DNA from 3 places in the Streptomyces sp. NPDC041068 genome. Region 1 is predicted to be linked to each of the others. Evidence: riboswitches for the same ligand, from Rfam matches in the RefSeq annotation. Region 1 holds a riboswitch; each other region holds the start of a gene.
The links. Region 1 has a riboswitch for S-adenosylmethionine ahead of AB0B50_RS06955 (hypothetical protein). Riboswitches for the same ligand answer to the same signal wherever they lie in the genome.
Positions count from the first base shown of each region.

Region 1 (9,361 bases):
GACGGGCAGGACCGCGACGGCCAGCGCGAGCAGCGGACACAGGACGTACGCGGCGGGCAGCCGCGCCGTGCGGGCGGTGACCGTGAGCAGGGCGAGCAGCGCGAAGGACTCCAGAAGCCCCCAGGTGCCGGTCGCGGAGGCGAGGTACAGGCCAAGCGTCAGCGCCGCGGACCCCGCGGTCGCGACGGCGGCCCGCACTTCGATCCCCGGACCGCGCCGCATCAGCAGCACGGCGACGGCCAGCGGCCCGGAGACGAGCGTCGCCCAGGGACCGTCGGGCCGGCTCGACACCAGGTCGCCGATCCACAGGAACGCGGCGGGCACGGCGAACAGGAGGGGCCTGCCGAGGCGCGTACGGGCGGGCCCCGGCGGCGGGCGGTGATCATCCACGTACCGAATGTACGCATCAGGTCGTACGGGACGGATCAGCCGAAAGCCTGATCGGGGCGTCGGCGATCGACCGATGGGCCGAGGCGCGGGGACACCCGGGTCGACGACCGTGGAAGCAGTCACTCCGATTCGGTCACCCGACTCAGTCAACTCAGTCGAACAGACCTAATCAATCCGATTCGGTCACCCGACTCAGTCGCACCGACCCCAGTCACACCGACTCAGTCGCACCGACCCAGTCACTCCCATTCCGAGGAAAGCGACCACGATGCACCGACCTCTCCGCCAGGCCTCGCTCCGCCCCCGAGCCGTCCGCGCCACGCTCTGCGCGCTCGGCGCCGCCGCCCTCGCCCTCTCCCTGACGGCCTGCGGCGGTTCGATGAACCCCTTCGACGACCACGAGGAGAAGGCGTCCTACCAGGACGGCGCCGCGGCGAAGAGCGCCCGCAAGTCCATGCCGCGCTGGCTGCCCGACGACGCGTCCGGCATCAAGTACGTCATGTCGACGACCGGCGACGACCGGATCATCACGTTCAAGACGCCGGACGGGAAGTTCCCCGCCCAGTGCACCAAGGGCGACCCGCAGGGCAAGCCGCGCCTGAAGGCCGACTGGTTCCCCTCCGACCTCGCCGCGAAGGCCGACACGAACTGCGGCGCGTGGTCCGGCGCGACGGTGGACGGCGTGCTGTACGCCTGGCAGGACAACGACGTCGCGATGAAGGCGAAGGGCTGATGCGGTCGCGTACGAAGCCGATGCGGCCTCGTACGAAGGGGGCGCTGACCGCCGCGACCACGGGCGCCGCCCTGCTCGCGCTGGCCGCCTGCTCCTCCGGCACACCGGAGCGCCCCCAGAAGGCGGGCCCCGAGCGGCAGCGCATCACGTGGAAGGCCTGCCCGGCCGACGCCACCGAAGGGGCGCCCAAGGGCGCCGAGTGCGGCACCGTCCGCGTCCCCGTGGACTGGTCCTCGCCGGACGGCGAGAAGATCGACGTCGCGGTGGTCCGGCGGCAGGCGACCCGCCCCGACCGGCGCATCGGCACGCTGATGTTCCTGCCGGGCGGCCCCGGCAACTCCGGCGTCCAGAACGTCGCGCAGACCAAGGAGTGGGGCGGTGCCGAGCGCCGCTTCGACGTCGTGAGCTTCGACCCGCGCGGCGTCGGTCTCAGCGGTCCGGTCCAGTGCCCGGCCGGACCGATGGCCGCCGTGCTGAAGGACAGGCGGCCCGCCGCGACGCCCGGCGACTTCGTGCGGATGAAGAAGCGTGTGACCGAGCTCGCCGCGGACTGCGCGAAGACCTCCGGAGCCGTCGCCCGGCACACCGACGCGGGCAGCGTCAGCCGCGACATGGACGTCATTCGCGCCGCGCTCGGCGAGGACACGATCTCCCTGTACGGCCACTCGTACGGCACGGTCTACGGCCAGCGGTACGCCGCCGAGCACGGCGACCGGGTGCGGGCCGCCGTGCTCGACGGCGTCATGGACCCCGGGATCGGCCGCCGATCCTTCGGCGTGACCGGGGCGAAGGCGCTGGAAGGCGCCTTCGACGAGTTCGCCAAGTGGTGCGGGCGGACCCGCGACTGCGCGCTGGGAGAGCGGGACCCCTGGCAGGTGTACGAGCGCCTGGCGGCGCGGGCCGCCGAGGGGAAGCTGCGGGGCGGCGGCAAGGACGTCCCGCTCACCGAGCTCGACGGCACGGTCGACGCGATGCTGCTCACGCCGTCCTGGCCCGCCGTCGCCGAGTACCTGGACAGCCTGGACAGCGGCAAGGCGTGGGAGACCGACGAGGGCGACGCACCGCGGGAGAAGCTGCTGCCCGGCGCCGACCTCTCCGTCTGCGCCGACCTGAACCTCCGCGCACCGAACGCCGGCGCCTATCTGGCCGACCAGCGTGCCGCCCGCGAGGCCGCGCCCCGCTTCGGTCACTCCCCGAACACCGTCTCGTACGCCAATCTCTGCCAGGGCGTCCCGGCACCGAGCGCCAAGGCGACCGAGCGGACCGAGGTCGAGACGCCGCTGCTCCTCATCGGCGCCCGTCACGACAACGCCACGCCGATCGACTGGGCGCGTTCGGCCAAGAAACGGCTCGGCGACGCGGCGACGCTCGTCGAGGTCGCGGGATGGGGCCATGCCGTGAAGATCTTCAACGGCGGCGCGGAGGCGGAGACGGTCGTGCGGTATCTCACGGACCTCGACGTACCGAAGTCGGGCACCGTCATCGAAGGAGGCACGCCACCTGGAGCCTAGCCCTACGGAGGATGTGCCCTGCGACCGGAGTCGGATCCGCGGCGGATCGGGCGGGTATTAGCGTGGACGGGACAGATCGACCGACAGGATTCCGAGGTGCCCGGCCCATGCCAAGCCGCAGCGAGAGCCGTACCGAACTCATCGAGTCACTCATGGAGCGGTTCCCGCACGTGCCGCGGGAAGCCGTGATCAAGGAGGATCTGCTGCGCGGCGGCATCGCCTTCGACGAGTCGGCGCTCAGCGATACCTCCAACGAGGCTTCCGGCGACGTCAAGCCGAAGTCGTACTTCATCTTCTCCTTCGACCACGGCACGCTCCCCGAGCTGGGCGCCGCGGCCCTGCGCCGCCCGCCCGAGGAGATCGTCCTCACCGGCGGCCCCTACGAGCTGCGCCGCACCGTCGTCTCGGTCCGCGTGAACCCGTCGTCTCCGTACCGGGTCGCGGCCGACGACAACGGCGTGCTCGGCCTCTACCTGGACGGCGTGCGCATCTCCGACGTGGGCCTGCCGCCGATGCCGGACTACTACCGGCACACGCTGGAGAACGGCAAGTCCGTGATGGAGGTGGCCCCCACCATCCAGTGGGGCTACCTCATCTATCTCACGGTCTTCCGGGTCTGCCAGTACTTCGGCGCCAAGGAGGAGTGCCAGTACTGCGACATCAACCACAACTGGCGCCAGCACAAGGCCGCCGGGCGTCCCTACACCGGTGTGAAGCCGGTGGAGGAGGTCCTGGAGGCCCTCGCGATCATCGACAAGTACGACACCAACAAGTCCTCCACCGCCTACACGCTGACCGGCGGCGCCGTCACCTCGAAGGTCGGCGGCAAGGACGAGGCGGACTTCTACGGCCAGTACGCCAAGGCCATCGAGGAGCGCTTCCCCGGCCGCTGGATCGGCAAGGTCGTCGCCCAGGCCCTGCCCAAGGCCGACGTGCAGCGCTTCCACGACTACGGCGTGCGGATCTACCACCCCAACTACGAGGTGTGGGACCCGTATCTCTTCGAGCGCTACTGCCCCGGCAAGGAGCGCTACGTCGGCCGTGACGAGTGGCACCGCCGCATCCTGGACTCCGCCGAGGTGTTCGGTCCGCGCAACGTGATCCCCAACTTCGTGGCGGGCGTGGAGATGGCGGAGCCGTTCGGCTTCAAGACGGTCGACGAGGCCATCGACTCCACCGTCGAGGGGCTGCAGTACTTCATGTCGCGCGGCATCACGCCCCGCTTCACCACCTGGTGCCCGGAGCCCACGACACCGCTGGGCAAGGCCAATCCGCAGGGCGCCCCGCTGGAGTACCACGTACGGCTCCTGGAGGCCTACCGCGCCACGATGGAGGCCAACGGCCTGTCCTCGCCGCCCGGTTACGGCCCGGCCGGACCCGGCAACGCGGTCTTCTCGGTCAGCTCCTTCATGGACAGCCTGCCCGCGGAGGAGGCCGCTCCGGAGGATGCGATTACTCCGGCGACGCCTCAGTAGGGCCCGTGTTACGGTCGGGGCGGGTCACGAGTTCCAGTGTCAAGCCCCGGCTCGCTGGACGGCACCCCGCTCCGTCGCGGGTGCCCCGGGTGACGACCCGCCCCGCGCGACGTGCGCGGGGAACGGCGGATCACCGGGTCGGCGACACCCGGGGTCCACGACTCCGGAGGCGCTCCATGACGCACCCGCACGCCATCTGCGACCACGACACCTGCGACACGTGCACGCCCGGCCACCAGGTCCACTGGATCCAGGCGCAGGGCAGCGCGAAGGACCCCGGCACGCTCATCGACGTGCTGCTGTCCTCGCACGACGTACGGGACGACGGCCGCATCGCCCTCCATGTGCTCGGCCCGACCCGGGGCGTGCCCGCCACCCTGTGGACGCACGACCCGGAGCGGCTGCGCGCCCTGCTGCGGGAGCACAAGGGCCTCGCCCAGTGGCAGCCCCGCTGGAACCTGCTGCGGCTGCGGCGCGACACCGTCGGCACCACGCTGGTCTGCGTGGCACCCGAGGCGGACCCCGCGGCCCCTGGCCGCTGACGAAGATCACCGCTTCGTAGGATGACGCCGTGCCGGACGCGGGCGATCCCCGCGTCCGGGCGGCGCGACAGTCAGCCACCCACAGCCGGAGGTCCCCGTGCAGCACCACCCCGTCACCGTCGTCACCGGCGGCAGCCGCGGTATCGGCGCCGCTGTCAGCGCCCGCCTCGCCGAGGACGGCCACGACGTCGTCATCGGCTACCGCTCGGACGAGGCGGCCGCGGAGAAGGCCGCCGAAGCGGTGCGCGCGGCCGGCCGCCGCTGCGTCACCGTCCAGGTCGACACCGCCGACGAGGCCGACGTCGACCGTCTCTTCGACATCGCCGCGGCCGAGCTCGGCCAGGTCACGGGCCTGGTCAACAACGCAGGGGTGAGCGGCCCCGTCGGCCCGCTCGCCGACGCCGACGCCGAGGGCATGCGCCGGGCCCTCGAAGTGAACGTCCTCGGATATCTGCTCTGCGCCCGGCGCGCGGTGCGGGACCTCAAGGCGGGCGGCGGCGCGATCGTGAACGTCTCGTCCGCCGCCGCCACGCTCGGCTCCCCGGGCGAGTACGTCCACTACGCCGCCGCCAAGGGCGCCGTCGACACGATGACGATCGGCCTCTCCAAGGAGGTCGCGGGCGACGGCATCCGCGTCAACGCCGTTGCCCCCGGCGTGATCTGGAGCGATTTCCACGCCGACCCCGAGCGTCCCGCGAAGCTCGCGTCCGGCATCCCGATGGGGCGCTCGGGGCAGCCCTCGGAGGTCGCGGCGGCGGTCTCGTGGCTGCTCTCGGGCGACGCCTCGTACACGACGGGCACGGTGCTGAGGGTCGCGGGCGGACGCTGACGCTCCCAGAGGTGAACCCTCCGCTCCGGGGGTGACCCCTCGTACGCTTGGCGCATGATCAGTGGAGCGGTCACCCTCGCGACAGACGTCCTCATCCGGCCCGTCACGCTCGACGACGCCCGGGCGCTCGCGCGTGCCTACCGGCGCAACCGCGCGCACCTGGACCCCTGGGACCCGGACCGGCCCGAGGCCTTCTTCAGCGAGGAGGGCCAAGTCGAGCGGGTCCGGGCGCAGTTGGCGGACGGCCGGGCGGGGCGGTCGGCGCACTGGGTGCTCGACAGCGGGGGCGAGATCGTCGGTCACGCCGCGCTGTCGAACATCGTGCTCGGCCCGGCCCGCAGTGCGAACCTCGGCTACTGGATCGACGCGGAGCACCAGGGCCGCGGCCTCGCGTCCGGCGCCGCGCGGCACGTGTGCGAGGCCGCCGACGCCCAACTCGGTCTGCACCGCGTCGAGGCGGGCACGCTGCTCCACAACACCGCGTCGCAGCGCGTGCTGGCGAAGTGCGGTTTCGAGGAGTACGGGGTCGCGCCGGGCTACCTGTACATCAACGGCGCCTGGCGCGACCACCGGCTCTTCCAGAAGATCCTCAACGACCGTTCGGTGTAGGCGGGTTCAGCCGAAGAAGATCCTGTGCGAGCGGGTCTCCTGTGCGAGCGGGTTCAGACGATGTTCTCCGCGACCTCCGCCTGCTCGCGGTCCGAGCCGTAGGCCTGCGGCGTGCTGTAGGAGCGGCGCGCCACGAACCACCAGACGGTGGCCAGGACGAGGACCACGGCGAGCGCGATCGAGGCGTAGTTCATCGTCTCGGCCGTCACCGGCGAGACCTGCGGCAGACAGAAGAGCACCGTCACGAACGCCACCCAGAGCACCGCGATCCAGCCGATGGGCTTGCTCCAGCGGCCCAGGTTCCACGGCCCCGGCCGGAAGCTGTCGCCCGCCCGGAGCCGCAGGAAGATCGGGATGGCGTACGCGGGCGTGATGCCGATGACGTTGATCGCGGTCACGGCCGTGTACGCGGTCGTCGAGTACAGGGACGGCAGGGCGATCACCGCGGCCAGACCCACCGACAGCCACACCGCGGGCACCGGTACCTGGGTGCGGGAGCTGACCTTGCGCCACAGGGCGGAGCCGGGCAGGGCGTTGTCGCGGCTGAACGCGAACACCATGCGGCTCGCGGCGGCCGTCTCGGCGTTGCCGCAGAACAGCTGCGCCACGATCACGATGAGCAGCAGCGCGGTCGCCCCGGACTCGCCGATGGCGTCGATCATGATCTGCGCGGGCGGCACCCCGGTGTCCGTGGCGAGCGTGCCCGCATAGTCCTGGATGGCGAAGGTCAGCCCGGTCAGCAGCACGAAGCCGGCGATCCACGACGCCCAGATGGCGCGCACGATGCCGCGCGCCGCGGTCACCGACGCGTTGGAGGTCTCCTCCGACAGGTGTGCCGATGCGTCGTACCCGGAGAACGTGTACTGCGCGAGGAGCAGGCCGATCGCGGTGACGTAGAGCGGGTTGTCCCAGCCCGTGCCGTCGAAGTACTCGAGGAAGACGTCCGACGGGGACTGGTGGTGGTCGGGGACGATCGCGAGGACGCCGACGATCACGGTGACGCCGGCCAGGTGCCACCACACGCTGATCGAGTTGAGCAGGCTGACCAGGCGGACGTTGAAGAGATTCAGGACGGCGTGCAGCAGCAGGATGCAGAGGAAGATCAGGAAGGTCTTCTCCGGGGTCGGCTCGAAGCCGAACCTGAGGTTCAGGAACGCGCCGGTGAACAGGGCCGCGCCGTAGTCGATGCCGGCGATGGCACCGAGCAGGCCGAGCAGGTTGAGCCAGCCCGTGTACCAGCCCCAGCGGCGCCCGCCGAGCCGGTCGGCCATGTAGTAGAGGGCGCCCGACGTCGGGTAGGCGCTGGTGACCTCGGCGAGCGCGAGGCCCACGCAGAGCACGAAGAGGCCGACGCCGACCCAGCCCCAGAGCATCACGGCGGGGCCGCCGGTGGTCAGGCCGAAGCCGTACAGCGTCATGCAGCCGGAGAGGACGGAGATGACGGAGAAGCTGATGGCGAAGTTGCCGAAGCCACCCATGCGGCGGGCGAGGACGGGCTGGTAGCCGAGTTCTCTGAGTCGCTCCTCCTCGTCCTGGCGTGGCGCTGGGACGGTGCTCGACGACCAGGTGGTGCGGGACACGGACGGACCTCCGGGGGAGCGGTGGCGGGAGTGGGGGAATCTGCGGGGGGGGGGCTAGGCGGGGCCGGGGCCCCTGGTGGCGTTGAAGCAGCGGGTGCGGGCCTGGGCGAAGACCTCGGCGGCCGCGTCGACGGTGCCGGGGGAGAGGGTGCGGTACGTCCAGGGCACGACCGTGAAGAACGGGTCGAGGGCGGTGAACACCCGTGCCGCGTCGTGGAACTGGTGGGCGCCCCACAGCGCGTGCGCCAGGTGGTTGAGGTCGAGGAGCGAGGCCGTGGCGGGCGGCGCGTGGTCGAACCACAGCTGCAGGGCGCGCAGTGCGCCGCGGGTGGCGTCCTCGGAGATCCAGTGCAGGTCGAGGGCCCGCTCCTGGCCCGCCTCCCTGCGGTAGCGCTCGACGCGCACGTACAGCGGCAGCAGGTGCAGTGCGGAGCCCGCGGGGGCCGCGGCCGACGCCCACTGCACGAAGTTGTACGCCTCGGTGAGCGGCCCTCGGGCGCGGCGCCCGTACACGAACTGCAGCATCCGGTGGTACGCCTCGCGGTTGCCCGGGTCGCGCTTGTCGGCCTCGGCCAGGAGCTGCCAGGGCCCGGGGAAGAGCATCGGCTCGGGGGGTGCCGTCCGGTGCTCCTCCCACCGCTGGCCCTCGTCGAGCCGGGCCAGGGCGAGCAGGCAGATCCACGGCACGGGGTCCTCGGGGGACATGGTGGACGCGGCGCCGCACGCCGTCACGGCCTCGCGCCACAGGTCGTTGGTCCGCCGGTGCCCGGAGCGGTGGGCGCGCAGGGCCCGCTCCACCAGGACCCGGGTGTGCAGCACGGCCGCCGACGCGCTGTGCGGCTCCTCGGCGCGCCAGGCACGCACCACGTCGGAACCGGCGACGGCCGCCGCCAGGATCTGCGTACGTTGCGTCCACAGCCCCCAGTCGGGTGTTTCGGTCAGCAGATTGCGCGTGGAGACCCAGCGGCCTGCCTTGAGGTCCTGGAGCACCGCGCGCAGCGCTTCGTCGTGGCCCGCCGGGTGGTACACCGGGCGGGCTGACGGCATGGGCATGAATCCTCTGTTGGGGGAAGAGGGCGGAGGTCGATGGCTGAACCGGGTTGTCCTGTAAGGGAGTTGACGATGTCGCTCGGCGGTCAGTGTAGATCCGGCCCTTCCGGTTCCAGGGCACTTCGCCGATCTTTTGTGACCTTGTTCTGTCAACGCGGCGCGCCGCGCGTTCATTTGATGGCCATCGTTGTCATTTCTCCGTCGGAACGTGGCAGTTCGGTCCCAGGGCGTGATGATTCGGTCTCGTGGCGCGGTGGTTCGGTCCCGTAGTGGGGTGGTTCGGTCCCTTGACGCCCTCCGGCGCCCTGTAGCAGTCTTCCGCGGTGATCACCTATGAGCGGCCTGCGACGCAGCGCCCCGTGCTCGCCGTCGACCAGGGCACCTCCGGGACGAAGGCCCTCGTGGTCTGCCCGGAGCGCGGCGTGATCGGCTCGGGTGCGGCGCCGGTGCGCCCCCGCTTCCTGCCCGGCGGCCTGGTCGAGGTCGACCCCGCCGAGCTGTTCTCCTCCGTCGTCGACGCCGGCCGACGCGCGCTCGCGGACGCGGGCGAACCGGTCGCCGCCGTCGGCCTCGCCAACCAGGGCGAGACGGTCCTCGCCTGGTACCCGGAGTCCGGCGAACCCCTCACCGACGCCCTCGTCT
Region 1 is NZ_JBEZCG010000002.1:699,277-708,637, forward strand. It holds gene AB0B50_RS06935 (histidine kinase) at 1-390, opposite strand, end outside; gene AB0B50_RS06940 (hypothetical protein) at 659-1,123, shown strand; gene AB0B50_RS06945 (alpha/beta fold hydrolase) at 1,123-2,634, shown strand; gene AB0B50_RS06950 (radical SAM protein) at 2,742-4,109, shown strand; SAM riboswitch class IV at 4,132-4,241, shown strand; gene AB0B50_RS06955 (hypothetical protein) at 4,286-4,651, shown strand; gene AB0B50_RS06960 (SDR family oxidoreductase) at 4,749-5,480, shown strand; gene AB0B50_RS06965 (GNAT family protein) at 5,535-6,089, shown strand; gene AB0B50_RS06970 (amino acid permease) at 6,143-7,669, opposite strand; gene AB0B50_RS06975 (hypothetical protein) at 7,724-8,722, opposite strand; gene AB0B50_RS06980 (FGGY family carbohydrate kinase) at 9,043-9,361, shown strand, end outside.

Region 2 (9,361 bases), on a different contig from region 1:
CGGCTTCGAGCAGGAGGCGGCCGAGCTGGTGTGCGCCGGAGGACCACTGGGCAGCGACCGGATCGGGGGGCTGCTGTCCACGCTGGTGGACAAGTCTCTCCTGCGATCGACGACGACCCCGCGCGGCCCGCGGTACTCGATGCTCGACACCGTCCGTGAGTACGGCGAGGAGTGGCTGCGCGAACTCGGCGAGGAACAGCGCCTTTCGGAGCGGCACCGGGACTACTACCGCTGGCTGGCCCGCCTGGGCTACCAGGAGTGGTCGGGGCCCCGGCAACTGGACTGGTACCGGCGCACCACGGCGGAGCACGGCAATCTGCGTACGGCGCTCGACGCGTGTCTCACCGATCCGGACCCGCGCCTCGCGCTGGAGATGGCGGGCAACCTGTGGTTCTTCTGGTGCTGCTGCGGCTTCCAGCGCGAGGGCCGCCACTACCTGGACCAGGCCCTCGCCAGGAAACCGGACACCGGGCCCGGCCCGGAGTGGTTCTGCGCGCTGTGGGCCGGCAACCTCCTGGCCTCCATGCAGGGCGACTTCGATGCCGCAGCGGCGTTCGAAGCCGTCAGCACGCCGATGGCGGAGCGGATCGGCGACCCGGCGACGATCGCCGCGGCGCGCTGCGGCACGGGGGCGCGACTGGCGCTCTCCGGCCAGGTGGAACAGGCGCTGGCTCCCTTCGCCGAGGCACTGGGCCCCCCGGACCGCGCCGCCTACGCCGTCAGGTTCCTCGCGATGGGCGGCGTCGCGTTCAGCCACTTCCACAAGGGCGAGTTCGCCCGAGCCGCCGTGGCCGCCGACGCCCTGCGCGAGCAGTGCGAGCAGCGCGGCGAGCTGTGGTCGCGTGGTTATGCCCTCTACTGCCTGTCCCTTGCCGCGCTGGGCAACAGGGATCCGGCAACGGCCGTCCGCCACGCCCGTAAGGCCCTGGCCATCAAGTGGCTGCTGCACGACGCCCTCGGGGCGGCGATGATCCTTGACGCGATGGCGCCGGCCGTGGCCGAGCACGACCCGGAGCAGGCCGCGCTGCTGCTCGGCGTCGCCGACACCCTCTGGCGCTTCACCGGCCGCGCGCAGTTCGGCGCTCCGGAACTCGTCGCGGCCCGGCGGGCCTGCGAGCGCCGGATCCACGACGCCATCGGTGGCGCGGCGTACGAAGCCGCCTACCGAAAGGGCCTGGAGAGCAGCTCCGACGACGGCATCACCTACGCCCTGGAAGAAGGGCCCCGCGCAACGCCCGAGGGCGGCACCCCTACCTGAAGCAGGGGTGCCGCCCTCGGTTCGCGTGAAGCGATGAACCGCCGATCCGCGAGGGATCAGAAGTCCATGTCACCGCCCGGCATGCCGCCCGGAGCGGCGCCGGCGGCGGCCTTCTCCGGCTTGTCGGCGATGACGGCCTCGGTGGTGAGGAACAGCGCGGCGATGGAGGCGGCGTTCTGCAGGGCAGAGCGCGTCACCTTCGCCGGGTCGAGGATGCCCTCGGCGATCATGTCGACGTACTCACCGGAGGCGGCGTTCAGGCCGTGGCCGACGGTCAGGTTGCGCACCTTCTCGACGACGACACCACCCTCCAGGCCGGCGTTGACGGCGATCTGCTTCAGCGGGGCCTCCAGGGCCAGCTTCACAGCGGCGGCACCGGTGGCCTCGTCGCCCTCGAGCTCCAGCTTCTCGAACACCTGGGAGGCCTGCAGCAGGGCCACGCCACCACCGGCGACGATGCCCTCCTCGACGGCCGCCTTCGCGTTGCGAACGGCGTCCTCGATGCGGTGCTTGCGCTCCTTGAGCTCGACCTCGGTCGCGGCACCGGCCTTGATGACCGCAACACCGCCGGCGAGCTTCGCCAGGCGCTCCTGCAGCTTCTCGCGGTCGTAGTCGCTGTCCGAGTTCTCGATCTCGGCGCGGATCTGGTTCACGCGGCCCTGGACCTGGTCGCTGTCACCGGCGCCGTCGACGATGGTCGTCTCGTCCTTGGTGATGACGACCTTGCGGGCGCGGCCGAGCAGGTCGAGACCGGCGTTCTCCAGCTTGAGGCCGACCTCCTCGGAGATGACGGTGCCACCGGTGAGGATGGCGATGTCGCCGAGCATGGCCTTGCGGCGGTCACCGAAGCCCGGGGCCTTGACGGCGACGGACTTGAAGGTGCCACGGATCTTGTTGACGACGAGCGTGGACAGCGCCTCGCCCTCGACGTCCTCCGCGATGATCAGCAGCGGCTTGCCCGACTGCATGACCTTCTCCAGCAGCGGAAGGAGGTCCTTCACGTTGGAGATCTTGGAGTTGACGATCAGGATGTACGGGTCGTCGAGCGACGCCTCCATACGCTCCATGTCGGTGGCGAAGTACGCCGAGATGTAGCCCTTGTCGAAGCGCATGCCCTCGGTGAGCTCCAGCTCCAGACCGAAGGTCTGGGACTCCTCGACGGTGATGACGCCTTCCTTGCCGACCTTGTCCATGGCCTCGGCGATGAGCTCGCCGATCTGGGTGTCGGCGGCGGAGATGGAGGCCGTCGAAGCGATCTGCTCCTTGGTCTCGACATCCTTCGCCTGCTCGAGCAGGGCGCCCGAGACGGCCTCGACGGCCTTCTCGATGCCGCGCTTCAGGGCCATCGGGTTGGCACCGGCGGCCACGTTGCGCAGACCCTCGCGCACCAGGGCCTGGGCCAGGACGGTCGCGGTCGTCGTGCCGTCACCGGCGACGTCGTCCGTCTTCTTCGCGACCTCCTTGACCAGCTCGGCGCCGATCTTCTCGTACGGGTCCTCGAGCTCGATCTCCTTGGCGATGGAGACACCATCGTTGGTGATCGTGGGGGCGCCCCACTTCTTCTCGAGGACGACGTTGCGACCCTTGGGGCCCAGGGTCACCTTGACGGCGTCGGCGAGCTGGTTCATGCCGCGCTCGAGGCCGCGCCGTGCCTCCTCGTCGAACGCGATGATCTTGGCCATGTGAAGTGGTCCTCCCGGACGGGGTGGAAACGCAAAAACGGATCGTGCTGGCGCCCGCGACGGACGGCCTGCATCCCTTGTGGTTCCTTGCCCCACCCGGTCTGCGGACCTCACCGACCCGATCCAAGTTCTGTCACTCTCACTCGTAGAGTGCTAAGCCCAATGATTAGCACTCGACCCCTGTGAGTGCAAGATGCGCCTGCGAAGCAGGCTCCTTGAGGGGTGGCGGTCGGGCGACGGGTGGGCGCAAGCGCCTCTTACGGATCTCGGACAGCCACAGGACTGCCCACGCGGGCGCCCCGGCACACACGAGGGGCCCGTACCCCTGATGGGATACGGGCCCCTCGCTGTGCTTGCGTCGGTGGCCGATCGCGCCGAGCTAGACGGCGAGCTTGACCATGTCCGCCTGCGGACCCTTCTGGCCCTGCGAGATCTCGAACTCGACTCGCTGACCTTCTTCCAGGGTGCGGTAGCCGTCCATCTGGATCGCGCTGTAGTGGACGAAAACATCCGCACCACCGTCGACCGCGATGAAGCCGTACCCCTTCTCCGCGTTGAACCACTTGACGGTGCCCTGAGCCATGCCTAACTCCCCTATTACTGGCCCTTGCACAGGACCGCACTTCGCGGACCCGGGTCAGACCTCACCCCCCATTGGTTGGGGGTGTGCGCCGGAACGCGTCGACCGCCGCTGAATGTATCTGTCCAACTGCCGTCTGCAACAGGTCAATCGGACGAGAATTCTGGGCACGACCGATCGGGAAAATGCGGAGATTCTGCCAGAATTCAGGGCAAGTCGGGCCCGGCAAATGCCACGTAAGGCTCAAATGGGCAGCACTGTTTGGCTACTTCTTGTCGACTCCAGGCCGACTTCATATATGCGCTCGGCACTAACGGCGAAGCACGCTTCCCAACTGTACCGCGCTCAACCATGCAGAATTGCCCCCTCCGTTTCTCTCGCGGAGGGGGCAATTCAGATAACGCAGGGTACTTGCGAAAAGATCAGCCGCCGGCGACGGCGGGAATGATCGAGACGCCCGCGCCGTCCGGCGTCGCGGTCTCCAGACCCTGCTCGAAGCGGACGTCGTCGTCGTTCACGTACACGTTCACGAAGCGGCGCAGCTTGCCCTGGTCGTCCAGGACGCGGGCCGCGATGCCGGTGTGGTTCTTCTCCAGATCGGCGATGACCTCACCGAGGGTGGCCCCCTCGGCGGCGACCTCGGCCTGACCGCCGGTGTAGGTGCGAAGGATGGTGGGGATGCGGACGTTGACGCTCATGGGGTTCACCTCAAAGTACGGGGCGGGAGTGTGCCCCTGAAAGGGGCGCGGGGAACTGCGCGACCAGCCACGACGGTCCCGCAGTCGGGAGAAGGGGTCAGGCCCTACGGCGACTAGCCGGCGAGCCCCGCGGAGCGGAACGCCTCAAGGCTCGGCTTGATCGTGGCGGTGGCCTGCGACGTCTCGGCAACGGCGTCGAGGGTCTTGAGACCGTCCCCCGTGTTCAGCACGACCGTGGTGCGGGACGGGTCGATGAGACCGGCCTCGACCAGCTTCTTCGTGACGCCCACCGTCACACCGCCGGCAGTCTCCGCGAAGATCCCCTCGGTCCGCGCAAGGAGCTTGATGGCATCGACGACCTGCTCGTCGTTCACGTCCTCCACCGCGCCGCCGGTGCGACGGGCGATGTCCAGGACGTACGGACCGTCGGCCGGGTTGCCGATCGCCAGCGACTTGGCGATGGTGTTCGGCTTCTGGGGGCGCACGACGTCGTGGCCCGCCTTGAACGCCGCGGACACCGGCGAGCAGCCCTCGGCCTGCGCACCGAAGATCTTGTACGGCTTGTCCTCGACGAGGCCGAGCGCGATGAGCTCCTTCAGCCCCTTGTCGATCTTCGTGAGCTGCGAGCCCGAGGCGATCGGGATGACCAGCTGGTCGGGGAGGACCCACCCCAGCTGCTCGCAGATCTCGTACGCGAGGGTCTTGGAGCCCTCGCCGTAGTACGGCCGGAGGTTCACGTTGACGAAGCCCCAGCCCTCGCCCAGCGGGTCGCCGATGAGCTCGGAGCAGAAGCGGTTCACGTCGTCGTAGTTGCCCTCGATGCCGACGAGCTCGCCGCCGTAGACCGCGGCCATGACGACCTTGCCCTGCTCCAGGTCGTGCGGGATGAACACGCAGGACCGGAAGCCCGCGCGGGCGGCGGCGGCGCCCACGGCACCGGCGAGGTTGCCGGTGGAGGAGCAGGACAGGGTGGTGAAGCCGAAGGCGCGCGCGGCCTCCAGGGCCTGCGCCACGACGCGGTCCTTGAAGGAGTGCGTGGGGTTGCCGGAGTCGTCCTTGACGAACAACTTGCCCTGCTCGACGCCGAGTTCACGGGCGAGGTTGTCGGCCTTGACGAGCTTGGTCCAGCCGGGGTTGAGGTTCGGCTTGTCGGCCACGTCGGCGGGGACGGGGAGCAGCGGGGCGTAGCGCCAGATGTTGGCGGGGCCCGCCTCGATCCGCTTGCGCAGGGCCTCCGGGTCGCCGAGGGGCAGGTCGTACGCGACTTCGAGGGGGCCGAAACACTCGGCACAGGCGAAGACCGGTCCGAGCGGGAACTTGGTGCCGCACTCCCGGCAGGAGAGGCCCGAGGCGGGACCGAGGTCTACGGGGGTGGTGGTGCTTTCGGTGGCGACAGTCTGCACAGCCATGGAGGCGAGGCCCTTTCTCCTCATCTTCCTCGCGACGCATCTCGCCGCGAGACGGATTTGGCACCTTCCCTAGCCGGGAGCCTCGCGGCGCAGAAACGCGACGAGACCGGCTGGAGGGTTGCCGGGGCTTCAACGGGCCGTATCCCTCTGCCCCTCTGGATGAGCGGTATTCGATTGTGGGTTTCAGTTGTTGACCTGGAACGCGGCGGCGACCCCAACATGCGATGGTCACCGGCGTTGTTCAAGACTGTAACCGAAGCCCTGGACCCTTGAGATAGTCGTCCGAACCGCGAGATGGATCACATACGGGAGGACCCTGACCGTGCTGGAAGAGGTCGAGCGCTGGCTGAGCAGGCGTTCCTGGTCCGTCACCGACCGTCCACTGGAGCGCCTCGTCGCCGCCAAGCGCGCGTCGGGCACCTCGGTGAGCGTCGTGCTGCCCGCGCTGGACGAGGAGGAGACGGTCGGCGAGATCGTGGCCGAGATCCGCCGTGAGCTGATGGAGAAGACCTCGCTGGTCGACGAGCTCGTGGTGATCGACTCCGGCTCGCGGGACCGCACGGCGGAGGTCGCGGCGGCCGCGGGCGCCAAGGTCGTCCACCGGGACGAGGTCCTGCCGCGCATCGCGCCCGTCCCCGGCAAGGGTGAAGTTCTGTGGCGCTCGCTGCTCGTCACGAGCGGTGACGTCGTGGCGTTCGTCGACGCGGACCTGAAGGAGTTCTCCGCGGACTTCGTCTCGGGGATCGTGGGCCCGCTGCTCACCGACCCGGACGTGGACTTCGTGAAGGCGATGTACGACCGGCCGCTCGGCGGGGCGGCAGGCCAGGGCGGCCGCGTGACCGAGCTGATGGCGCGCCCGCTCCTGAACATGCACTGGCCCCAACTGGCGGGCTTCGTCCAGCCGTTGGGCGGCGAGTACGCGGCCCGCAGGTCGCTCCTGGAGCGGCTGCCGTTCCCCGTGGGGTACGGCGTGGAGCTGGGCCTGCTCGTCGACGCGCTGCACACGGTCGGCCTGGACGCCCTCGCGCAGGTGGACGTGGGCGTGCGCAAGCACCGGCACCAGGACGGGCAGGCGCTCGGGCGGATGGCGGCGGCGATCTACCGGACGGCGCAGCTGCGCCTGGCGCGCGGACATCTCGTACGCCCCGAGCTCACCCAGTTCGAGCGGGGTGAGCGCGGGTTCGAGCCGAGAACGTATGCGATCGACACGGAGGAACGGCCCCCCATGACCGATATCTCCGAGTATGCACACCGTCGCGTGGCGTAACCGCCCATGATCATGCGCTTTGCCTACATTGCCCATTTATGTGGGTCAGACATGCAATGAGAGCCATGCGGCGGGCGGGCGGACTGACGCTCGCCACCGCCACTGTCGCGGCCGGGGTGCTCACCGCGACCGCGACGCCCGCCGCCGCGGAGGTCATCGAGCCCTTCGCCAAGCGCTACGACGAGTCGCTGTACGGCGACTTCAAGACCATCGGCAACACGGTCCTGGACTGCCCGACGGGCCCCGCCGACGTGGCCGCCGCCTGCAAGGAGACCCAGCAGGCCCAGGGCACCAAGAACAACAACAACTTCATCGAGCGCCGCATCGACGTGGCCGGGCTGACCGGCACCTTCGACTCCAGCACGGGACAGGTGACCATCCCGCCCGGCGCGAAGGTCGACTACGCGCGGCTGTTCTGGGGCGGCAACGCGGGCACACACCGCTTCGGCAGGACCGTCCGCGACATCTGCGACCTCAACCGCGACGGCAACGCCCCGGTCGACCCCGCTCCCGGCGACCCGCTCACCACCCGTCCGGTCATCCGGGTCGGCGGCGGCGCGCAGTCCACGGTGGACGTCGAGAACGCGGTCCGCACCCCGAACGCCACCCAGGGCCCGCACTACTACACCGCCGAGGCCGACGTGACCTCCTCCTTCGCGGGCGCCACCACCGGCAGCCCGGTCGAGGTCGCCGTCGGCAACGTCTGGGCGCCGACCGGTCAGGGCTGCGTCGGCGGCTGGTCGCTGACCGTCGTCTACAAGTACGACGGGCCCAACGAGCAGTACGCGCCCGACCGCCGCAACGTCTACATCTGGGGCGGCCACGTCATCCAGCGCTCGGTCAGGCGGGCGGCGGCCCCGGCCGGCTCCACCACCGTCCCGGTGGACGGCTTCTACCGCACCGACGGCGACATCCACGCCAGCACGACGGCGTACGAGGGCGACTGGAACACCAAGGGCGACCAGTTCCTGGTCAACGACCGGCCCGTCACCGAGTCGCACACCGGCAGGACCGACAACTTCTTCATCAGCGAGGACGACGGCGCGGTCACGCCCAAGTACCGCAACAACCTGAGCATCGACGCCAAGGCCTTCGATGTGCCGGACGGGGCGATCCCCGTGGGCGCCACCTCCGCGAAGCTGACGTTCACCAGCACCGGCGACGTCTACGTCCCCTCGCAGCTGGCGCTCTCCGTGCCGGTCCCCGACCTGGAGGTCACCAAGACCGCCTCGCCGGCCAAGGTGAAGCCGGGTGAGAAGCTGACGTACACCGTCTCGGCGAAGAACATCAGCAAACTGCCCTACCCCGGCGCCAAGTTCAGCGACGACCTGAGCGGCAACCTCGACGACGCGGTGTACAACAACGACGCGAAGGCATCCACCGGCACCGTCTCGTACACGAAGCCGAAGATCGGGTACGTCGGTGACATCGCGCCAGGACAGACCGCGACCGTCACCTACTCGGTGACCGTCAACGACCCGGTCAGCGGCGACGGCAAGCTGCTCAACAACGTCGACGTGGAGACCCCGCGCTCCAACTGCGACAAGGACAGCACCGACCCGAACTGCACCTCCGAGCCGGTCATCGACTACCCCGAGCCGCCGATCGAGGTCATCAACCGGCCCGTCCGCCGGGTCGTCCCCGCGTGCGGCTCCACCACGAACACGATCACCCTCAAGAACACCTCGTCCGACCCCCGCATCGGCGCCTCCGCCTCGTGGCCCGTGAAGCCGGGATCCACGCCCGTCGCGAGCTCCGGGAAGGTCACCAGGCAGGGCTCCACGTACGTGTGGCGGGGCACCGTCCCGGCCAAGGGCAAGGTCACCGTCACCCAGAAGGTCAAGGTGTCCTGCACGCCCGGCGAGGTCACCGTCATCACGGTGACGGCGCCCGGCAGCAACTGCTCGAAGTCGAAGCGGGGCGGCGACGACCCGTGCACCTCGGCGGTCCTCGCCCAGCGGGTCCAGGCGCGGCCCGCGCCGCCGCAGCAGCAGCCCGGACAGCCGGAGCAGCCGCGCGACCAGCTCGCCGACACCGGCAGCGACTCCTCGACCATGCTCTACGGCGGGGTCGCGGCCGCGCTGTGCGGGCTCGGCGTGCTGGTGCTCGCCGCGGTGCGGGGGCGGCGCGACTGACCTGACGCCGTACACGGCCGGGCTCCGCGGATGTGCCGGAGCCCGGCCGTACGTTTGCCCGACCCCGGGACGGGCTACGTTTTGCCACATGGTCTCCGAGTCCGGATCGGCATCAGCGGCGGCATCAGTGTCGGCTTCCGCAGCGCAGGTACTCGTCGCGTCCAACCGCGGCCCCGTCTCGTACACGGTCGGGGAGGACGGGGAGCTCACCGCCAGGCGCGGCGGGGGCGGCCTGGTCTCCGGGCTGAGCGCGATCGGCGACCGGGCGGACTCCCTGTGGGTGTGCGCGGCGCTCGGCGAGGGCGACCGCGAGGCGGTGCGCCGGGGAGTCG
Region 2 is NZ_JBEZCG010000024.1:100,738-110,098, forward strand. It holds gene AB0B50_RS39510 (hypothetical protein) at 1-1,258, shown strand, start outside; gene groL (chaperonin GroEL) at 1,315-2,940, opposite strand; gene AB0B50_RS39520 (cold-shock protein) at 3,320-3,523, opposite strand; gene AB0B50_RS39525 (ubiquitin-like small modifier protein 1) at 3,943-4,218, opposite strand; gene thrC (threonine synthase) at 4,332-5,627, opposite strand; SAM riboswitch class I at 5,645-5,793, opposite strand; gene AB0B50_RS39535 (glucosyl-3-phosphoglycerate synthase) at 5,950-6,894, shown strand; gene AB0B50_RS39540 (hypothetical protein) at 6,960-9,029, shown strand; gene AB0B50_RS39545 (trehalose-6-phosphate synthase) at 9,118-9,361, shown strand, end outside.
Region 2: it holds a riboswitch for S-adenosylmethionine, as region 1 does, so the genes downstream of both, thrC (threonine synthase) here and AB0B50_RS06955 (hypothetical protein) in region 1, are expected to answer to the same signal.

Region 3 (9,361 bases), on a different contig from region 1:
TGCCCGGCAAGGACGGCTTCACGGTCCTGCGCCAGCTGCGCGAGGCCCGTGTGACCACGCCTGTCATCGTGCTGACCGCACGGGACTCGGTGCGCGACACGGTGGCGGGCCTCGAGGGCGGCGCCGACGACTGGATGACCAAGCCCTTCCGCTTCGAGGAGCTCCTCGCCCGGGTGCGGCTGCGGCTGCGCACGGCGGCGCGGGCCCCCGAGGTGACGGTGCTGCGCAGCGGCGAGCTCACCCTCGACCTGCGGACCCGCAGGGCTCGTTCGGGCGAGCGGACGGTGGATCTGACGGCGCGCGAGTTCGTCCTCCTTGAGCTGTTCTTGCGCCACCCCGGGCAGGTGCTCTCGCGGGAGCAGATCCTCTCCCATGTGTGGGGATACGACTTCGACCCGGGGTCCAACATCGTGGACGTGTACGTCAGGGCGCTGCGCAAGAAGCTGGGCTCGGAGCGGGTGGAGACGGTGCGCGGCATGGGATACAGGCTGCCCGAGTGACGCGGTCGGGCCCGCGCTGCCGCCCCCTGCGCACGGCGCGCCCCGACCTCCTGCGCGCACTCGGTGAACTTCCTTTCATCTACGGCTCATTGAGGGCTCACGGCGCCGCACCACGCTGAACCGCGTGACCTTGAACCTGCGGCAAGCCGTGACCCTCTGCACCGCGCTCAGCATCTGCGCCCTGCTGCTGGTCCCCGGGAACTTCCCTGGCCTCGGCAGCGACGCCCGCCTCACGCTCGGCATCTTCGCCCTGGCGACGTGCGCCTGGATCGGCACCCCGATCGACGACACGTACATCGCGCTCGGCGCGGGTCTCGCCCTCACCGCGACCGGCGTGATCAGCAGCGACACACTGTTCGGCACCCTCGGCGACGAGACGGTGTGGCTGCTGATCTGCGCCTTCGTGCTCGCGGCCGCCGTGGCGCGCAGCGGGCTCTCGGGCCGGGCGGCGGCCTTCCTCGTCAGCGGGGCGCGCAGCGTACGGCAGTTGACGCATCTGACGACCGCGGCCCTCGTCGTGACGGCCTTCGCGGTGCCCGCCACCTCGGGGCGCGCCGCGCTCGCGCTGCCCGTCTTCCTCGCCCTCGCCAAGGTCCTCGCCGACCGGAAGCGACTGGTCGTGATGCTCGCGCTGCTCTTCCCGACCGTAATCCTTCTGTCCGCGGTCGCGACATTGATCGGCGCGGGAGCACATCTGATCACGGTGTCGGTCCTGTGGGAGGCGACGGGCGAGCGGATCGGCTTCACGCAGTGGCTGCTGCTCGGCCTGCCGCTCGCCATGGCGTCCTCCCATCTGGCGGCGGAGGCCGTCCTGTTGACGACCACGCGGCGCGCCGACCGCACGGGCCCGGTCCGCATCACCCTCGACCAGCTCCAGGAGCACAGCGAGCAGCCCGTCACCGGCCCCTGGGAGCCCGGCGAGACGCGCTGCGCCCTGCTGCTCGCCACGGTCGTCGCGCTGTGGTGCAGCGAGCCGCTGCACCAAGTCCCGCCCGCCGTCGTCGCGTTGATCGGCGCGGTCGTCGCCGCCTCCCCCGCCCTTGGCACCGTGCGTCTCAAGGATGCCCTCAAGACCGTCCCCTGGTCGCTGCTCCTGTTCATGGCCGCGACGATGGCGATGGGCGTCGCGCTCGCCGACTCGGGGGCGGCGAAGTGGCTGGTGTCCGGGCTGCCCCTGGACCTGTCGCCCTGGGTGTTCCTCACCGTCGTCGTCGCGGTCAGCACCGCCGCGCACCTCGTCCTGCAGTCCCGCTCGGCCCGCTCCTCGGTGCTCGTCCCGCTGGTCGTCGCTGCGGCCGTCGGGGCGGGCGTCAACCCGGTCGCCGCCGCCCTCGCCTCCACGGCCGCCGCCGGCTTCTGCCACACGCTGCCCGCCTCCGCGAAGCCGGTCACCCTCTTCGCCGAGATCCCCGGCACCCCCACCTACACCCCGCGCGACCTGCTGCGCCTCTCCGCGGTCCTGGCACCGCTGAGCGCCGCGCTCGTCCTGCTCTTCGCCGTGACGCTGTGGCCGCTGCTCGGCGTCCCCGTCCGCTGAACCGGAAGACCGCTGAACCGGAAGACCGCTGAACCACCCGAGGAGACCCTCATGCTGACCCGCTTCGCCATCGCCCCCAGCGGCTTCAAGGAGTCCCTGTCCGCGAGCTCCGCGGCCGACGCCATCGCCGCGGGCGTACGCCGCGTCGTCCCGCACGCCGAGACCGATCTGATCCCGCTGGTCGACGGCGGCGAGGGCACGGCCCGCGCGCTGGCGGCCGCGGACGGCGGACGCCTCGTCGCCCTCCCCGCGACAGGACCCGTCGGCCAGCGCATCGGCACGCACTTCGCCCTGCTCCGCGACGGCACGGCGGTCGTGGAGATGGCGGCCGTGGCCGGGCTCTCCCTGGTCCCCCGCGATCTGCGCGACCCGGGCACCACCACGACGTACGGAGTCGGCGAGCTGATCCGCGCCGCGCTCGACACCGGGGCGCGGCGCGTCCTGGTCGGCTGCGGCGACTCGGGCACCTCCGACGGCGGCGCGGGCGCCCTGCAGGCCCTCGGCGCCCGCCTCCTGGACGCCGACGGCTGGGAACTCCAGCGCGGCGGAAGGGAGTTGAAACGTCTGAGCCGCATCGACACCAGCGACCTCGACCCCCGCCTCGCGGACACCGAGATCCGTGTCGCCTGCAACCCCTTCAACGTCCTGTGCGGCGAGCGCGGCGTCGCCCGCGTCTTCGGCCCCCAGAAGGGCGCGACCCCCACGCAGGTCGAGGAGCTGTCGGGGGCCCTGGAGCGCTGGGCGGCCGTCCTCACCCGCGACCTGCACGTGCGGACCGACCTCTTCAAGGGCCCCGGCACCGGCGCGTCCGGCGGCCTCGGCGCCGGACTCGCCGCGCTCGGCGCCGCCCTGCTCCCCCGCTTCGACGTGCTGCTCGGCCAGCTCGACCTCGACGCCCGCCTGGCCCGCGCCGACCTCGTCATCACCGCGGAGGGCGCCCTGGACCACCAGACGCCGCGCGGCAAGGTCCCCGCCGAAGTGGCCCGCCGCGCCAAGCGGTTCGACCGCCCGGTCCTGGTGCTCGCGGGCACCATCGGCCACGGCGCCCACCAGGTGCGGGCGGCGGGCGTCGACGCCTACAGTGCGATCCTGCCCGCCCCCGTCTCGCTGACAGAGGCGCTCGGCCGGGGCGGCGAGTTCCTCACCGACGCGACCGAACGGGCCCTGCGGATGATCCAGCTCGGCTCACGGCTGCCGTCGCCGCGCACTCACGCGGCGGTGGTGTCGGGCACGCAACGCCCGTCCTCGGTGCGGTAGTTCCAGCGCGCGCCGTCCGCGACAAGCTCCTTGACGGCGCGCACGAAACGCTCGACGTGCTCGTCGGGGGTGCCCGCGCCGAAGCTCACGCGGATCGCGTTCAGGGACTTCTCGCCCGGCTCGGCCTCGGGGGCGCCGCACTCGCCGGGCTCGTCGGGCTCGCTGCCCAGCAGGGTGCGCACCAGCGGGTGGGCGCAGAACAGGCCGTCGCGCACGCCGATCCCGTACTCGGCGGAGAGCGCGGCGGCGAAGTGCGAGCTGTTCCAGCCCTCCACCACGAAGGAGATGACGCCCACGCGCGGCGCGTCGTCCCCGAAGAGCGAGAGGACCCGCACCTGCGGCACCTCGGCGAGGCCCTCGCGCACCTTGCCGATCAGGTACTGCTCCCGGGCCACGAGCTCGTCGAAGCCCGCGTCGGTGAGCGCCTTGCAGGCGGAGGCGATGGAGTAGACGCCGATGACGTTCGGGGAGCCGGCCTCGTGCCGCGCGGCGCTCTCGTGCCACTCCACGTCCACGCCGCCGTCGGCGCGCCGCGCCACCTTCCGCGACGCCCCGCCGCCCGCGAGGTAGGGCTCGGCGTCGCGCAGCCAGTCGGAGCGGCCCGCGAGCACGCCCGAGCCGAAGGGCGCGTACAGCTTGTGCCCGGAGAAGGCGACCCAGTCGACGTCCAACTCGGCGATGGAGACGGGGTGGTGGGGCGCGAGCTGGGCGGCGTCGAGCACGATGCGGGCACCGTGCGCGTGAGCGGCGGCCGCCAGTTCGCGCACCGGCCAGAGCTCTCCGGTGACGTTGGAGGCGCCGGTGACGCAGACCAGGGCGGGCCCGTAGGGGTCCCGGTCGGCGAGCGCACGCTCCAGCGTCCGCACCGCCTCTTCGGGGGTGCGCGGCGCGTTCAGGTAGGTCACCCGCGCGTCCCGCCACGGCAGCAGCGAGGCGTGGTGCTCGGTCTCGTAGACGAAGACCTGGCAGTCGGCGGGCAGCACGGCGGCGAGCAGGTTCAGCGAGTCGGTGGTGGACCGGGTGAAGACGACCTGGTCGCCCTCGCGGCAGCCGAGGAACTCGGCGACGGCCTTACGGGAGTTCTCGAAGAGGTCGGTCGACAGCTGCGACAGATAACCGGCCCCGCGGTGCACGCTGCCGTAGTACGGCGCGTACGCGGCCACGTCGTCCCAGACCCGCTGCAGCGCCGGCGCGCTCGCCGCGTAGTCGAGCGCGGCGTAGGTGACTTCGCCACCGGTGACCAGCGGAACGGTGACGTCCCTGCCGAGGACCGGCAGCGGGGCACAGACGGAGGCGTCGACGGCAACGGCGGAAACAGACATGGCGAACTCCCGTGAGAGGCAGGTGAATTCACCGCGCCGGAGCTGCTTCGAGAGCTGCTTCGACGGCGCGGGAGAAAGGTGAAAAGGGTGTGCGGAGGCGGGGCGTGGAAGCCCTGTCACATTCGCTTGCTCACGAGACTGCTCCCTTGAGGACCAGGACCCCAGGGTTGCGAGGGGTCCGCGCTTGCCATACGCCTTGCTGCGTACGGCCTGGTCTTCACCCGGGGCACCCCGCCACGGACGGAGGGTTGCCGGACAGCGGGCCGGGGCCGTAGTCGCTGTCACTCATGACCTGTGCAGCATCCTGCCACACGATCTTCGACGCGCAAGGCGCAGTCCGAAATCTGGACTGCGCCGTGCGTCACACTCGTCGCCCTTCGGCGGAGTCAGCGGTTGCTTGCCGCCACCCACCGCTCCAGGGCCTTCTTCGCCGCGCCGGAGTCGATCGACTCCGCGGCCCGGTCCATGCCGGCCCGGATCTGCTCCACGACGCTCCCCTCCCCCTGCGCGAGGGCCGCGAGCGCCGCCGCCGAGTTCAGCAGCACGGCATCCCGCACCGGCCCGGTCTCGCCGTCGAGGAGTCGCAGCGCCACCTCGGCGTTGTACGAGGCGTCGGCGCCCCGCAGCGCCTCGACGGGCACCAGGTCGATGCCCACGTCGCGGGGGTCGAAGGCCTCCTCGCGCACGACGCCGTCGCGCACCGCCCAGATCCGCGAGGTCGACGTCGTGGTCAGCTCGTCGAGCCCGTCGTCACCGCGGAAGACGAGGGAGGAGTTGCCGCGCTCGGCGAAGACACCGGCGACGACGGGCGCCATCCGCGCGTCGGCGACACCGACCGCCTGCGACCGCACCTGGGCCGGATTGGTCAGCGGGCCCAGCAGGTTGAAGACGGTCCTGATGCCCAACTGGCCGCGCGCGGCGCCCGCGTGCCGCAGCGCCGGGTGGAACTTCACCGCGAAGCAGAAGGTGATCCCGGCCTCCTCCGCGACCTCGACGACCCGCGCCGGGGTGAGCTGGAGGTTCACGCCGAGCTTCTCCAGGACGTCGGAGGCCCCGCTGGCCGAGGACGCGGCGCGGTTGCCGTGCTTGACGACCTTGGCGCCCGCGCCGGCGACGACGATCGCGGACATCGTGGAGATGTTGACGGTCTTGGCGCCGTCGCCGCCGGTGCCGACGATGTCGACGGTCTGGCCCGGCACCTCGATCACATTGGCGTGCTCGTACATCGCGCGCACCAGACCGGAGATCTCCTCAACGGTCTCGCCCTTGGCCCGCAGCGCCACGACGAAGCCCGCGATCTGCGCGTCGGTCGCCTCGCCGCGCATGATGCGGTCCATCGCCCAGGCGGTGTCGTCGGCGCTCTGGTCGCGCCCGTCGAGCAGGCCGTTCAGTACGTCGGGCCAGGACCGGCCCGCCGCGGTGTCGCCTCCTGCGGGGGTCACAGCGCTCATGGCCGCTCCTGGTGTTCGTCGATTTTTCGTCGATGTGGGTCGGTGTAGGAAGGAAACACCCCTACACACGGGGATGGCACCACCCTATCCAGCCCTGGGGACGGCAAAGAGCCCCGTCCATGCAATGGACGGGGCTCTCGCCGTGGCGACCTTGTGGTCAGAGCTCGATGAGCTTCAAGTGATCAGTGGTGGCCGTGGCCGCTGGTGATCTCCTTGTACTCCTCGACCGTGGGCTTGGGGATCTGGTTGTCCTCCCCGTAGTAGCCCTTGGAGAGCTTGGCCCGGAGCTTCTGCGAACCGGACACCTTGCGCTCGACACCGTTCTCGTCGACCGTCGGGCCGATCTCGAGCGGCTTGTACTGCTCGTGCGCGGTGAGGGTGTGCAGCTGCTCCTGGCTGAGCGGCTCGTGGACCTCGATGAACTCGCCGTGCGGCAGGCGCTTGATGATGCCGGACTCGCGTCCGTGCAGCACCTTGTCCTTGTCGCGCCGCTGCAGACCCAGGCAGATCCGCTTGGTGACGATGAAGGCGATGACCGGTCCGGCGAAGAAGAAGATCCGGACGAACCAGGTGATCGCGTTGATCGACAGGTGGAAGTGCGTGGCCCAGAGGTCGTTTCCACCACCGACGAGCATGATCATGTACGCCGTGATCCACGCGACACCGAAGGCCGTACGGGTCGGGGCGTTGCGCGGGCGGTCCAGGATGTGGTGCTCGCGCTTGTCCCCGGTGACCCAGGACTCGATGAACGGGTAGACCGCGATCGCCGCGAGGACCACCGGGAAGATGATCAGCGGGATGAACACGCCCAGGACCAGCGTGTGGCCCCAGAGGTTGATCTCCCAGCCCGGCATGACACGGATCAGACCCTCGGCGAAGCCCATGTACCAGTCGGGCTGGGCGCCGGTGGACACCTGGTCCGGACGGTAGGGGCCAAGAGCCCAGATCGGGTTGATCGAGGCGATCGCCGCGATGGCCGCGATGACACCGAAGACCAGGAAGAAGAAGCCTCCGGCCTTGGCCATGTAGACCGGAAGGAGCGGCATGCCGACGACGTTCTTGTTGGTCTTCCCGGGGCCCGCGAACTGCGTGTGCTTGTGGTAGAAGACCAGGATCAGGTGCGCCACCATCAGGCCGAGCATGATGCCCGGCAGCAGCAGGATGTGCACCGAGTAGAACCGCGCCACGAAGTCGCCGCCCGGGAACTCCCCGCCGAACAGGAACATCGACAGGTACGTGCCGATGACCGGGACGGACAGGATCGCGCCCTGCATGAAGCGGACACCGGTGCCGGAGAGCAGGTCGTCCGGGAGCGAGTAACCGGTGAAGCCGGTGAACATGCCGAGGACGAACAGCAGGAAGCCGAACAGCCAGTTGACCTCGCGCGGCTTGCGGAACGCACCCGTGAAGAAGACGCGCATCATGTGCACGAACATCGCCGCGAGGAAGATCAGCGCCGCCCAGTGGTGGATCTGCCGGATCAGCAGACCACCGCGCACATCGAAGGAGATGTGCATGGTCGAGTTGAACGCCTCGGACATCAGCTGTCCCTGCAGCGGGACGTAGCTGCCGTGGTACTCCACCTCGTTCATCGACGGGTGGAAGAACAGCGTCAGATACACACCCGTGAGGATGATGATGATGAAGCTGTACATGCAGATCTCGCCGAGCATGAAGGACCAGTGGTCCGGAAAGATCTTGCGCATGTTGGCCTTGGCCAGGGAGTAGATCCCAAGGCGGCCGTCGGCCCAGTCGGCCACCCGCTCACCGGCGGGTGCTTTCTGCCGCTTGTCGTTCGAAGAATTCGAGGTGCTCATCCGCGCTCCCAGAAGGCAGGACCGACGGGCTCTTCGAAGTCGCCGAGCGCCTCGAGGTAGCCCTCCTCGTTCACACCGATGCGCAGCTGCGGCAGGGCGTGACCGGCCGGGCCGAAGATCACTCGGGCACCGTCGGAGAGGTCGAAGGTGGACTGGTGGCACGGGCAGAGGACGTGGTGCGTCTGCTGCTCGTACAGAGAGATCGGGCAGCCCACGTGGGTGCAGATCTTGGAGTACGCCACGACGCCCTCGTGCGACCACTCGAGCTCGCGCTTGTCCTTGATGTTCTCCGGCTGAATCCGGACGATCATCAGGGCGGCCTTGGCGATCTGGGTCTGGAAGTCGTGGTCGTGCTCCGACATGCCCTCGGGCATCGCGAACGTCAGCGAACCGACCTGCACGTCCGAGGGACGCAGCGGCTCGTGCGTGTTCATGTTCACGAGCATCTTGCCCTTGGCCCACTTGGTGTGCCGGAGCTTGTCCTCGGGCAGCGGCCCGAGGTCACGCAGCAGGACGACACCGGAGAGCGGGACCAGGGCGAGCGCGCCGAACATCGTGTTGCGGATCAGCTTGCGCCGACCGAACTGCGACTCCTCGGCACCCGCCTTGAAGTCGGCCATGACCTTGGCCTTGACCTCGGGCTCGGCCTCGATGGCGTGACGGTCGTCGGCGACCTCCACGTCGGACATCAGGGTGCGGGCCCAGTGGACCGCGCCCGCGCCGATGCAGAAGAGGGCCAGGCCCAGGGTCAGACCCAGGGCGAAGTTCAGGCCGCTGATGTGACCGATCGGCCAGATGAACACGCTCTTGTCCGCCGGGATGGCGACGAACGAGGCGATGAAGCCGACCGTCGCCAGCATCGAGAGCGTGAACAGGAAGGCGATCGCGCGCTCGGAGCGCTTGGCCGCCCGCTCGTCGATGTCCTGGATGCGGTGCTCGTGGGGCGGAAGGCCCGGGTCGGCGAACGGGTTCTCGTCCGCGACCTCCCCCCCTCTCACCTTCGTTCGAGCGGGGGCGCCCCCCTCCGAGCCGTGCTCGGCGTCCTGCTCGCTGGGCAGGTTCTTCTCTTCTGGAATCTCTTGGCTACTCATGACTTCTTGGCCTTTGCGGTCCGAGCGGCGACCCACACGGCGACCGCGATCAGCGAACCGAGACCGAAGATCCAGGCGAAGAGGCCTTCACTGACCGGCCCCAGACCACCCAGCTTGAGACCGCCAGGGCTCTCGGTCTTCTCACCGTTGACCGCGTCGAGGTACGCGATGATGTCCTTCTTCTCCTTCTCCGGCATCGTCGTGTCGGGGAAGGACGGCATGTTCTGCGGGCCGGTCTGCATGGCCTCGTAGATGTGCTTCGGGGAGACATCCTCCAACGAAGGCGCGAACTTGCCGTGCGTCAACGCGCCACCTTCACCGGTGAAGTTGTGGCACTGGGCGCAGTTGGTACGGAACAGCTCGCCACCCTTGGCGATGTCAGCTCC
Region 3 is NZ_JBEZCG010000006.1:494,149-503,509, reverse strand. It holds gene AB0B50_RS16995 (response regulator transcription factor) at 1-500, shown strand, start outside; gene AB0B50_RS16990 (SLC13 family permease) at 625-2,037, shown strand; gene AB0B50_RS16985 (glycerate kinase) at 2,089-3,294, shown strand; gene AB0B50_RS16980 (aminotransferase class V-fold PLP-dependent enzyme) at 3,246-4,616, opposite strand; SAM riboswitch class IV at 4,792-4,909, opposite strand; gene trpD (anthranilate phosphoribosyltransferase) at 5,003-6,067, opposite strand; gene AB0B50_RS16970 (cytochrome bc complex cytochrome b subunit) at 6,250-7,884, opposite strand; gene AB0B50_RS16965 (Rieske 2Fe-2S domain-containing protein) at 7,881-8,975, opposite strand; gene AB0B50_RS16960 (cytochrome c) at 8,972-9,361, opposite strand, start outside.
Region 3: it holds a riboswitch for S-adenosylmethionine, as region 1 does, so the genes downstream of both, AB0B50_RS16980 (aminotransferase class V-fold PLP-dependent enzyme) here and AB0B50_RS06955 (hypothetical protein) in region 1, are expected to answer to the same signal.